3 regions of the Mesorhizobium sp. WSM4837 genome follow, and region 3 is predicted to be linked to each of the others. Evidence: predicted binding sites of a transcription regulator. Region 3 holds the regulator's gene; each other region holds the start of a gene.
The links. Region 3 encodes PhoB, which activates phosphate uptake and scavenging genes when phosphate is short. Its sites were predicted from a motif close to TGTCATNNANCTGTCAT; they were not measured.

Region 1 (4,152 bases), on a different contig from region 3:
GCTGTTCGTGGCAAACCGGATAGCGGCGCGCGGCGAAGTTCCCTATCTCCACGCCTATGCCAGCAACACCACGGCCATAGGATTATACGAGTCCATTGGCTTCAGGTTGAGAAGCATGATGGACGTGGCCGTGGTTCAGCGCGCCGAATGAGCCCATCAGGCGCATTCCCGCGCATCAGGAAAAGGAAGGATTTCGTATCGAAGAAATCCTTCCTTGGCGCTGCTAGCGCCTTGCGGCGATTCAGACCGCGATCTTGCCACCGCCCTGTTTGGTGATGGCGACGACCGACGGCCGCACCGGCATATCGGGCTTGAAGTCAGGCCAGCGGGTCGACGGGTCCTCGTAGTAAGAGGGACGGCCAAAAGCCTCCCAGTCTTCGCCGCCATCGGCCGGATGCTGAACCGCGACGAAGGCGGTCTGGTCGTCGGGCGTGAATAGCGGGCCGCACATTTCGGCGCCGATCGGCACGCGGAAGAACAGTTTCGAGGTCGCCCGCGCCTCGCCTTCGGTGTCGACCGCCCACAGGCCATCGGTGCGGCCGGTGGCCTTCGGGCCCTGGCCATCGGTCGAGACCCAAAGCCGGCCGGCCGAATCGATGGCGCAATTATCCGGCATGCCGAACCAGCCATTGGCGGTGGTTGCGGTCGAGAAGGTGGCGCCAACTTCGGCCACTGAGGGATCGCCGCATTTCAACAGCACTTCCCACTTGCCCTTGGCGGCAGTGAAATCGCCACCGTCCTCGACGATCTCGATGATATGGCCGAAGGCGTTTTCGGCGCGCGGATTGGCGGCGTCGACCTGGTCCGTCTTGCGCTTCGAATTGTTGGTCAGCATGACGTAGACCTTGCCAGTCGTCGGATTGGGCTGGATGTCCTCGGGGCGATCCATCTTGGTGGCACCGAGCAGATCGGCGGCACGGCGCGTCTCGATCAGCACGTCGGCCTGGCTGGCAAAGCCGTTCTCCGCCGTCAGCGGGCCCTGGCCGAAGACGATGGGCAGCCATTCGATCGACCCGTCCTCGGCGAATTTGGCGACGTAGAGCGTGCCGTCGTCGAGGAGATCCATGTTGGCGGCGCGGTCCTCGGCGTTGAACTTGCCGGCCGTGACGAATTTATAGACATAGTCGAAGCGTTCGTCGTCGCCGAGATAGAAAACGACACGGCCATCCTTGGCGACGATCGATTCAGCGCCCTCATGCTTGAAGCGGCCCATGGCAGTGCGCTTCCTCGGCACCGAGGTCGGATCGTTGACGTCGACCTCAACAATCCAGCCGAAGCGATTCGGCTCGTTCGGCTCCTTGCCGATGTCGAAGCGATCGTAATGCGCAACCCATTCATAGGCGCCTTCGGGAATACCCAGGCGCTTGTAGTTGGTGGCTTCCTTGTGGCCTTCCGGCAGCTCGCCCGAGAAATAGCCGTGTATGTTTTCCTCGGCCATGACGTAGGTGCCCCAGGGCGTGACGCCGCCGGCACAATTGTTGACAGTGCCGATGACCTTCGTGCCGGTCGGATCGGCACTGGTCTTGACGCGGTCGTGGCCGGCGACGGGGCCGGACAGTGCCATCTCGGTGTTGGCGGTGATGCGGCGGTTGAGCTTGCCGTCGCGCACCACCTGCCATTTGCCTGATGCCTTGCGGATCTCGACGATGGTGCCGCCATGCGCGGCCATCTCGACGTCGACCTGTTCCTTGCTCAGCGGCGCCTGCTTGGCCTCCCCATCGACGATGGTGACAAGGCCCGGGAACATCAGATGCGGATTGGTGTATTCGTGGTTGACCACCAGCAGGCCATGCTCGGCCGAGCCGTCGATCGGGATATAGCCGACATAGTCGTTATTGTAGCCAAACTGTCTTTCCTGGGCCTGCGCCGACTGTTTTGTCGGATCGAATTCCGGCGAATCGGCAAACAGCGGATCGCCCCAGCGCAACAGCACGTCGGCGTCGTAGCCGGCAGCGACATGGTGCTTGTCGTCGACGCCTGCCTCGACCTCGTCGAAACTGAAGACCGAGCCGCCGCCGGCGCGGGCATCGTCGGCGAGGATCAGCGCGAGCGGGCTGACGGTGGCGGCGATGGCGGTTGCCGCGAGCGATCCCTGCAGAAAACCACGGCGCGAGAATCGCGCGGCGATGATTTCGCCCATCGTCTGGTTGTCAGTGGGATTGGTTCCTGGCCCATCGTTTTCCTCGAGCAGGCTGGTGCGGAAATGGGCGTCGGGGCGATGTTCAGTCATGGGGGCGTGCCTCTGGCTCTTTGGGATGGCTGGAGCGTGTTGCTTGACTGACCGCGTATCGCCAGCAGATCACAGTTTGATGACGTTGCCGACCAATTTCCAGCCCGATTTCATGTCTTTGATCAGGCCGCTTGACCGCGACCGACGCTTCCGAAACAAGATCTGCGGCAGGCGCGCAAGCACGGCGTCGGGAGGAACAAAAAAGTGAGTTTCTGGGGACTGGGGCAGCTCGGCATTTCGACAGTGATCTTCCTGCTGGCGGCGACGGCGGCCAAGCAATGGGGTCTGGCGCCGAGCCTCGGCAAGATTCTTCTGACTCTGGCGCTCTATTCAGCGGGCAATCTGATCATGCTGAGGCTGATCCGTGAATTCGGCATGTCGGTGTCGTTCAGCCTGTCGGCGGTGATCCAACTGGTGTCGGTGAACGTGGTGGCACTGGTGTTCTTCGGCGAGCGCGTCAATTCGTTGCAGGCGACCGGCATCGTGCTCGCCGTCGCAGCGGTGGCGCTGATCACGCTCGGACCCTATCTGCAAAAACTGTAGTTGCGCATGACCCCGAAAATCGGAAACGATTTTCGCTGGGGATCATGCGCCAAATCAAAGTGCTACAGCGTCCTGTGCGCGTCCAAAAGGACGCGCGGCGCTGTAGGACGATTGGGTCGATGAAGAATACTGCAAGCAAGCTGCTCAACTGGATCGAATTCCCGGTGCTTTTGTCCGGTCTGGTCATCGCCGGCGGGCTGTGGGGGTTCGAGGAACTGATGGAGGTGGCGCGGGACACCACGCCGCACGCCTTCGACACGGAAATCATGCTCGCCTTCCGTGAAGCGGGCCAGCCCGACAATCCGATCGGACCGCCATGGCTGGAAGGGGCGATGCGCGACATTACCAGCCTCGGCAGCGCCATCGTGCTCGGGCTGATCACAGTGGCGGTGATCGTCTATCTGCTACTGATCCACAAGCCGGGAGCAGCGTTTCTGGTCTTCGTCGCGGTGGCGGGCGGGCAGGCCCTGTCGAGCACGCTGAAGCTCGGAATCGATCGGCCGCGTCCCGACCTGGTCTCGCATCTCGCCGACGTGGCGACGCTTTCGTTTCCAAGCGGCCATGCGATGCTGTCGGCGGTGACATATTTGACGCTGGGCAGCATGGCGTCGCGTTTCCTGCCTGGGCGAACGACCAAGATCTATGTGCTGGCACTTGCCGTGCTGACAGCACTGCTCGTCGGCATCAGCCGCGTCTATCTCGGCGTTCATTGGCCATCGGACGTGCTGGCCGGCTGGTGCGCCGGCTTCGCCTGGGCGATGCTGTGCTGGCTGGTCGCATGGGCGTTCCAGCGATGGCGCGGGCAGACCGCCGGCGCCTGAACCGCCCGTTCCGAACGACGCTGCGCCAATTCTCCTCTAAGTTGCGGCGGCTGGGGCGTGCTGGCCCAGCGGGCGCGCAGGCTCGCCAAGATGCAAACGGCCTGGTGTGCACATGTCTGACATGTGCATGATGATGCTTGATCCATCACAATGATGGTATTATACATGGAATGCAGACTCAGACGGGGGTTTTTAGCCGATGATCACTGCCGCGCAGATGCGCGCCGCAAGGGCTCTGGCCGGCATCGATCAGAAGACGCTCGCCGAGCGCGCCGGGGTTTCGCTTCCAACCATTCAGCGCATGGAAGCGAGCGACGGCGTGGTCAGGGGCGTGGTCGATACGCTGATGAAGGTCATCCAGGCCCTCGACCGGGCCGGCGTGGAGCTGATCGGCGAGAACCAGGCCAGCGAGCGCGGCGGCAGGGGGGTGCGCCTCAAGCCGGTCGTGCCGCAGAACCCGCCAGGCTGAGCCGAAATAGAGTCGCGACGGCGACCGCCGACAGTCCTGCCGACGATCCCGCCGCCTGCTTGGTTTTATGCGTGGCCGCTGTGCACTTT
Region 2 (4,152 bases), on a different contig from region 3:
TCTGGCCGAGGACTTGTTCATGCACCGTTGGATTGGTGATCGGCACCATGGTTTCGACGCGGCGGTCGAGATTGCGCGGCATCAAATCGGCCGATGAGATGTAGACGATCGCCCCGTCCGACGGCAGTCCATGGCCGTTGCCGAAACAATAGATTCGGCTGTGTTCGAGGAAGCGGCCGACGATCGACTTGACCCTTATGTTTTCCGACAGGCCCGGCACTTGGGGCCTCAGGCAGCAGATGCCGCGCACGACGAGATCGATCTCGACGCCGGCGCGGCTGGCGTCATAGAGCGCGTCGATGATGATCGGGTCGACCAGCGAATTCATCTTCATCCAGATGCGGGCCGGCCTGCCCTCCAGCGCATGGCCAATCTCGTCCGAAATGTGCTTGAGGATGCGCTTGCGCAGCGTGAACGGCGAGGTGGCCAGCCGCATCTCCTCGGTCGGCTCGGCGTAGCCGGTGATAAAATTGAACAGCTGGGCGACATCGCGGGCGATTGTCGGAGCGGTGGTGAAGAAGGACAAGTCGGTGTAGATGCGCGCGGTGACCGGATGGTAGTTGCCGGTGCCGAGATGCACATAATTGCGCAGCTTGCCGTCCTCGCGCCGCACCACCAGCGACATTTTCGCGTGGGTCTTCAGTTCGAGGAAGCCGAACACGACCTGAACGCCGGCGCGCTCGAGGTCGCGCGCCCAGCGGATGTTGGCTTCCTCGTCGAAACGCGCCTTGAGCTCGACCAGCGCGGTCACCGACTTGCCGGCCTCCGCCGCGTCGACCAAAGCGCGCACGATCGGGCTGTCGTTCGAGGTGCGATAGAGCGTCTGCTTGATCGCCACCACTTCCGGATCGGCCATCGCCTGGCGCAGGAACTGCACCACCACGTCGAAGGATTCGTAGGGGTGATGAACGATGATGTCCTTCTCGCGGATGGCGGCGAAACAGTCGCCGCCGTGCTCGCGGATGCGTTCGGGAAAGCGCGGATTGTAAGGCTTGAATTTGAGATCGTCGCGGGCGATGGCGACGATCTCGGAAATCTGGCTGAGCGCCAGCGGACCGGTGAGCACGCTGATCCGGCTCGACGAGACGCCAAGCTCGCCGGCGACGAACTCGCGCAGTTCGGCCGGCATCAGCTTGTCGAATTCGATGCGGATGACCGAGCCGCGACGACGCCGTTTCAGCGCCGTCTCGAACAGGCGCACAAGATCCTCGGACTCCTCCTCGACCTCGATGTCACTGTCGCGGATGATGCGGAACGTACCGGAGCCCTTGACCTCGTAGCCGGGGAACAGCTTGCCGATATAGAGGCCGACCGCTTCTTCCAGCGGAATGAAGCGGACATGATGCTTGCGGTCAGGCAAGCGGATGAAGCGCTTCAGCGCCACCGGCAGACGCAACAGCGCGCTCATCTCCTCGCCATTCCTGCGGTGGCGCAGTTGCAGCGCCATCGAGAAGCCGAGATTGGGAATGAACGGGAACGGATGCGCCGGGTCGATCGACAGCGGTGTGAGCACCGGAAACACCTGCTCCTGGAAATGATCCTCGAGCCAGGTCTTCTCGTCCTTGGTCAGCCCATCGCGGCTGATGCTCTCGATGCCTTCCTTGTCGAGCAGCAGCATCAGAGCGGATAGGCTGTTCTGCTGGTCCTCCTGCAGGCGCTCGACCTCGCGCAGCAATTGTTCCAGCTGTTGTTCAGGGGTGCGGCCGTCCGCGCTCTTCAGCGTGATGCCTTCGCGAACCTGGCCGGCGAGACCGGCGACACGGACCATGAAGAACTCGTCGAGATTGGCGGCCGAAATCGACAGGAAGCGCACCCGCTCGAGCAGCGGATGGTTGGCGTTCAGCGATTCTTCGAGGACGCGGCGGTTGAATTGCAGCCAGGAAAACTCGCGGTTGACGAAGCGGTCCGGATTGCCGCCCTCTGGGCTCGCCACCTCGACAGTGGTGAATTCGCTCTGCACCGGCTTTAGTTCGTTCATGGTTCCTGCTCGTTTCGCACCCGCTGGCCACAGCGTCGCGCGTCGTTGCGGACGCGCAAAAGGACGCTCCCGCCACTTAAGCTACGCATGATCCCCAGCAAAACCGAATTCGGTTTTCGGGGCCATGCCTTAATCGGCTTAGCTTATCCTGTGACAGGCTTTTACGACAGTTTGATTTCATCGATCTTGCAAAGAGACTGCTTATGATCCAGATGCAATCCAGGTACAGCGCGGCGCGTCCTTTGGACGCGCAAAGGACGCGGTGGAATTTTGATTTTGCACATGATCCGGGGTCATGCAGCAAATATAGGAGACGACGATGGCAGGCGGTTCCATTCCCCATTTCCAGAACGATGCGGGTTATGCGGCGATCGACATCGGCGTCAAGGAATTCATGTGCACCGGCGCCAACCCGCCTTTCGACCATCCGCATGTGTTTCTCGACATGGGCGACGACAATGAAAAGGTCTGCCCCTATTGCTCGACGCTTTATCGCTATTCGCCAAAGCTGAAGGCGACGGAAACGCAGCCTGCCGGATGCCTCTATATCCACCAGGCCGCCTGACGCGCACACCATCCGATGGACGACAACCGGTCCCGGCAGGTCGTTATCGCCGGAGCCGGCGTCGCCGGACTGACCGCGGCACTGGCGTTTTCCGAGCGCGGCTATCTGGTGCGGCTGTTCGAACAGGCGCCGCGCCTCGAAGCGGCCGGTGCCGGCATCCAGCTCTCACCCAACGCGACGCGCATCCTTCGCCAGCTCGGCGTGCTCGACCGGCTGTTGCCGGCGGCGGTGCGGCCGGAGGCGGTCGTGCTCAAGGACGCCGCCACGCTACGTGAGCTGGCGCGGGTGCCGCTTGGCGAAGCGGCCGAAAGGCGCTGGCAGGCGCCTTATCTCGTCGCTCATCGGGCTGACCTGCAAGATGCACTGATGGCGCGCCTTGCCGAACGGCCGGACATCAGTCTCGTCACCGGCGCGCGCGTCGGCGGCATCGCCATAGGACCGCGCCATGCCACGGCAACAGTCGAGATTGCCGGCAAGACAGTCGAAGCCGGCGGCTTTCTGCTGATCGGCGCCGACGGCGTCTGGTCGGCGATCCGGGCTTTTGGCGGGTTTGCGGCCAAAAGCCGGTTTTCGGGCGAGCTTGCCTGGCGCGCTACGATCAGTGCAGACAGTGTCGCAGGAGAAGCCCTTGCGGCGGTCGGCGCCGCCAATTGCGTGACCACCTTCCTGCATCCCGGCTTCCACCTCGTCGCCTATCCGGTCAGCAACGGCACGGCGTTCAACCTGGCTGCCTTCACCAGGGGCGAGATCATCGCCGAGCGCTGGTCGGGCCACGCCGACCCCAATATCCTCCTCGGCGCCATGCGTGGCACGGCGGCAGCACTGGCCCGGCTTGCCGAGGATGCCGGCCCGTGGGCTGCGTGGCCGATCCATACGGTAGACCAGGCACAGCCATGGACGACGCCCGCCGGCATCGCGCTGATCGGCGATGCGGCGCATGCGATGACGCCGTTCGCGGCGCAGGGGGCGGCGATGGCGATCGAGGATGCCGCAACCCTTGCCGGCTTTGTCGCCGCCTCACCCGCCGATCCTTGGGGCGCGCTTGCCGCCTGGGAGAAGATGCGGCGGCCGCGTGTCGCCAAGGTCGCCCGCCGCGGTGCCGTCAACCGGCTCGCCTGGCATGCAGCGGGGCCGGTGGCCGTCGCGCGCAACCTGTTCCTGAAGTGGCGCTCGCCGGAAAAGCTCGCGGCCGATCTCGACTGGCTCTATGGCTGGCGGCCGCCGGATGGCGATCGGCAATGAAAGCTCGACCGGTTGGCGGGACAGCGCCCCCTTCTGTCCTGCCCTCTTTGCCAAAAACTTGGCATCTCCCCACTTGGGGGGAGATCGGCCGTCACCTCGGCTTTTGCCAATCTCCAACGTTGCAGGATGAAGCGCGGCGCCGAAACAGAATATCTCCCTCCTTGGGCCTCCTTGTGGGGGAGATGTCCGGCAGGACAGAGAGGGCGCGCCGGGATGAGGCGCTGATTACCCGGAGCATCAATTATAAATCCGCATCGACAGGTCGAGTGAGGCCGGCAGCGGATTCCACCAGCCTGTCCGCAGGCCGGCGATACGCAGAGCCGCCGCTGTCCAGGTGTTGCAGCCAACCAGCGCATTGAAATGGCCG
Region 3 (4,152 bases):
TGCTGCCGCTGGCGATGCCGGGCATCATGACCGGCACCATCCTCGGAATGGCGCATGCGCTCGGTGAAACCGCGCCGTTGCTGATGATCGGCATGGTCGCCTTCATCGTCGACATTCCCGGCGGCTTCACCGATCCCGCGACGATCCTGCCGGTGCAGATTTTCATGTGGGCGGATTTCCCGGAAGCGGGGTTCCAGCAGAAGACTTCGGCGGCGATTTTGATTTTGCTGGTGTTTTTGGTCATCATGAATGCCATCGCGGTGATACTGCGCAGGCGCTTCGAGCGGCGCTGGTAAGGAGTAGAGGATATGAACATCATGACGGAAGCCGGCGTCGAGCAGAAACTGAGCAGCGCAACCAACGCCCCTTCGATCAAGATGAAGGGCGAAAAGGTCTCTGTTCACTACGGCGAGAAGCGAGCTCTGTTCGACGTCGATCTCGATGTCCGCGAGCATCAGGTGACGGCGTTGATCGGGCCATCGGGCTGTGGCAAGTCGACGTTCCTGCGTTGCCTGAACCGAATGAACGACACCATCGATATCGCGCGGGTGAGCGGCAAGATCACGCTCGACGGCGAGAACGTCTACGACCCGAAAATCGATGTCGTCGAGTTGCGAGCTCGCGTGGGCATGGTATTCCAGAAGCCGAACCCGTTTCCGAAGTCGATCTACGAAAACGTCGCCTACGGTCCGCGCATCCACGGCCTGGCCAGGAGCAAGGCCGAGTTGGACGGCATCGTCGAATCGAGCCTGAAGAAGGCCGGCCTGTTCAACGAGGTCAAGGATCGCCTGCTCGAGTCGGGTACTGGACTGTCCGGCGGACAGCAGCAGCGCCTGTGCATCGCGCGCGCCATCGCGGTGTCGCCGGAAGTGATCCTGATGGACGAGCCCTGTTCGGCGCTCGATCCGATCGCCACCGCCCGCGTCGAGGAACTGATCGACGAACTGCGCCAGAACTATACGATCGTCATCGTCACCCATTCGATGCAGCAGGCGGCGCGCGTGTCGCAACGCACGGCGATGTTCCATCTCGGCTATCTGGTCGAGGAGGGCGCGACCGACAAGATGTTCACCAACCCCGACGACAAGCGCACCCAGGACTACATCACCGGCCGGTTCGGCTGAGCGGTCCGGCGAATTTCGAACACGAGGACAGCACCATGGGTGAACACACCGTCGCATCTTTCGACGAGGAACTGGAGCACATCGACCGGCTGATCCGCGACATGGACGAGCTCGCCGCCGCAATGGTCGCGGCCTCGATCCGCGCGTTGCTTGCGTCGGACAATGCGATGGCGCAGCGCGTCGTCTCGGATGACGCCATCATGGATGCGCGGCAGCGCGAGCTCGACGACAGCGCGATCACGCTGATCGCCAAGCGGCAGCCGATGGCGCAGGATCTGCGCGCCGTGGTTGGCGCAATCCGCATGGCGGGCGATCTCGAGCGCATCGGCGATCTGGCCAAGAACATTGCCAAGCGGGTCAGCGCAGTCGGGCAGAGCGCGACGCCGCGTAATCTGTCGCACGGTATCGACGCGATGGCGGATCTCGTTCTTGTGCAGCTGCGCGGCGTGGTCGAGCACTATGTGTCGCGCGATGCCGGCGCGTTGAAGGAACTGCGCGCCGACGACCAGAAGATCGACGTGAAATATACGGCGGTTTTTCGCGAACTCCTGACTTACATGATGGAGGATCCGCGCAACATCACCGCCTGCACGCACCTTCTGTTCTGCGCCAAGAATCTCGAGCGTATCGGCGATCATGTCACCAACATTGCCGAAAACGCCTATTTTGTCGTGACCGGGCAGCAATTGCCGGCAGATCGCCCGAAGCTCGACGAAACGACGATGTCGGCGCCGGCGACATGACAGGAGTGACCGGCCGATGATCGCGCCGCGCATCATGGTGGTGGAGGATGAAGAGCCGCTAGGCGTCCTCCTCCGTTACAATCTGGAATCCGAAGGCTATCAGGTCGAGGTGGTGACGCGCGGTGACGAGGCCGAAATCCGGCTGCAGGAAAACGTGCCCGATCTTTTGGTGCTCGACTGGATGGTGCCGGCGGTTTCCGGCATCGAGCTTTGCCGGCGCCTTCGGGTGCGCCCCGAAACCGAGCGGCTGCCGATCATCATGCTGACCGCGCGCGGCGAGGAGAGCGACCGGGTGCGCGGCCTTTCGACCGGAGCCGACGACTATCTGGTCAAGCCGTTCTCGACACCGGAATTCATGGCCAGGGTCAAGGCGCTGCTGCGCCGCGCCAAGCCGGAAGTGCTGTCCAGCGTGCTCAAGGTCGGCGACATCATGCTCGATCGTGAATCGCACCGGGTCTATCGCAAGAAGAGCGAGATCCGGCTCGGGCCGACCGAATTCCGGCTGCTCGAATTCATGATGCGCCACCCGGGCCGGGTCTTCTCGCGCAGTCAGTTGCTCGACAATGTCTGGGGCGAGACGATCTACATCGACGAGCGCACGGTGGACGTCCATGTCGGCCGGTTGCGCAAGGCGGTCAACAATGGTCGCATGCCCGATGTCATCCGCACCATCCGCGGCGCCGGCTATGCGATCAGGGAAGACTAGCTAGGGATGTGCTGATATTCAGGTGATGCCGGCCTGCGAACGGCGGCTTCCTGCGCTTACCTACAGCGCCGCGCGCCCTGTTGGGCACGCAAAGGACGCTGTAGAACTTTGATTTTGCGCACGACCTTTCCGAAATCGATCTCGATTTCGGGGTCATGCGCGGGCTCACGTACCCAAAAGTACGCTCCGCTCCGGTTCTCGGAACCCACCATTCTCGACTCGGCCTGACCTGAATCTCAACACACCCCAAGTCGCGACCCGGGAATCCTTCAAGCCACGTTCTTTCCGACCGAGCCGGCTCGTGCCTGGATGCTCGGCGCGAAAATCTCCTGGTCGACGAAGCTTAGCGCCCGCATGGCGCAGCCTTCGCGGATCAGCGGCAGCTCGTTCGGCTCGGTGTCGAAGGAAATCGAACCCGAATGCTGGCCGCCGGCGGTCTGGGCGATGGCCTCGCGCAGGGCCGGCTCGATCAGGTCGAAGGCGGCAGCGCTGGCGCCGACCATGGCCACCGGCGCCGGATCGATCAGCGCAAACAGGCTGCCGAGCCCGAAGCCGAGCGCCTCGCCGGCCTTGCGGTAGGCTTCGCGCTCCGGTCCGTCCATCTCGCGCGCCCGGGCCGCCAAGGCCCGCATGTCGGCGTCGCTGACATCGGCGACCGGCTCGGCGTTCTCGCTCAACAGCCTTGCGTTGCGCCAGATGGCGTAGTTGCCGGCATAAGCCTCGACGCAGCCGCGCCGCCCGCAGCGGCAAAGCGCGCCGCCCGGCCGATGGATCATGTGGCCGAATTCGCCGCCTGAGGAGTGGGTGCCGGTGAACAGCTCGCCCTTCAGCACCAGCCCCATACCGATGCCGTGCGAGAGCAGGATGGCGATGAAATCGTCGCGGTAGCGATCCGGGTGGCGCCAGCGCAGCGCCACGGCCATCATGTTGCAGTCGTTCTCCATGATGGCCGGGATGCCGAACTCGCGTTCCAGAATGTCGGCGAAGGCGATGTTCGTCTGCGGCGTGATCGGCGACCACAACATGGCGCGCGCGTGGGAATCGGTGATGCCCTGGATCGCCAGCGCGATGCGGGCGACGCTTTGGACATCGAGGTCGGGATCTTCGAGCCGGCGCCGGACGATGGCGACACATTCCTCGATCAGCGCGTCACGCGACATGGTCAGCGTGTCCAGCCGGCGCTGTTCCTCGGCGACCACTTGTCCGGCATAATCGATGACGGCGACCGACAGGAAATTCAGCGACAACACGACGGCCAACACCGCAGCGGCTTGCGGATTGAGGCTGAGGCCGACCTGCGGCCGGCCGCGTTTCAGCGAAACCGTCTCGCTCGCCTTGCTCTCGGCCAGGATGCCTTCCTGGATCAGGTCGGCAGAGATCGCCGATATGGTCGAATGGCTGAGGCCGGTGGTCGCGGCGATCTCGGTCCGCGACGGCTGGCCTGCCCGGCGCACGGCCGAAATCACCATCGCCCGGTTGCGCCGGCGCAGATCGTCATGACGGATTCCCACCGACATTTTTTGTTTCCTCCTCATTGCCGCGGCCGCTCATGAATCGGAAGCCGTCGGTATGTCGGACA

Region 1: AC0L3D_RS10550 (PhoX family protein) is a predicted target of PhoB. The motif match lies at 2,299-2,315, and genes of this name have one in related genera.
Region 2: AC0L3D_RS23305 (RNA degradosome polyphosphate kinase) is a predicted target of PhoB. The motif match lies at 2,142-2,158, and genes of this name have one in related genera.

The regions. Positions count from the first base shown of each region.
Region 1 covers NZ_JBVVQE010000014.1:19,163-23,314, reverse strand. The annotation lists partial or broken gene AC0L3D_RS10555 (GNAT family N-acetyltransferase) at 1-151, shown strand, start outside; gene AC0L3D_RS10550 (PhoX family protein) at 242-2,230, opposite strand; gene AC0L3D_RS10545 (hypothetical protein) at 2,435-2,773, shown strand; gene AC0L3D_RS10540 (phosphatase PAP2 family protein) at 2,893-3,594, shown strand; gene AC0L3D_RS10535 (helix-turn-helix domain-containing protein) at 3,794-4,063, shown strand.
Region 2 covers NZ_JBVVQE010000044.1:14,728-18,879, forward strand. The annotation lists gene AC0L3D_RS23305 (RNA degradosome polyphosphate kinase) at 1-1,978, opposite strand, end outside; gene AC0L3D_RS23310 (zinc-finger domain-containing protein) at 2,298-2,543, shown strand; gene AC0L3D_RS23315 (FAD-dependent monooxygenase) at 2,559-3,785, shown strand; gene AC0L3D_RS23320 (TIGR02117 family protein) at 4,023-4,152, opposite strand, start outside.
Region 3 covers NZ_JBVVQE010000034.1:64,358-68,509, forward strand. The annotation lists gene pstA (phosphate ABC transporter permease PstA) at 1-296, shown strand, start outside; gene pstB (phosphate ABC transporter ATP-binding protein PstB) at 309-1,124, shown strand; gene phoU (phosphate signaling complex protein PhoU) at 1,160-1,867, shown strand; gene phoB (phosphate regulon transcriptional regulator PhoB) at 1,884-2,573, shown strand; gene AC0L3D_RS20445 (ROK family protein) at 2,843-4,090, opposite strand.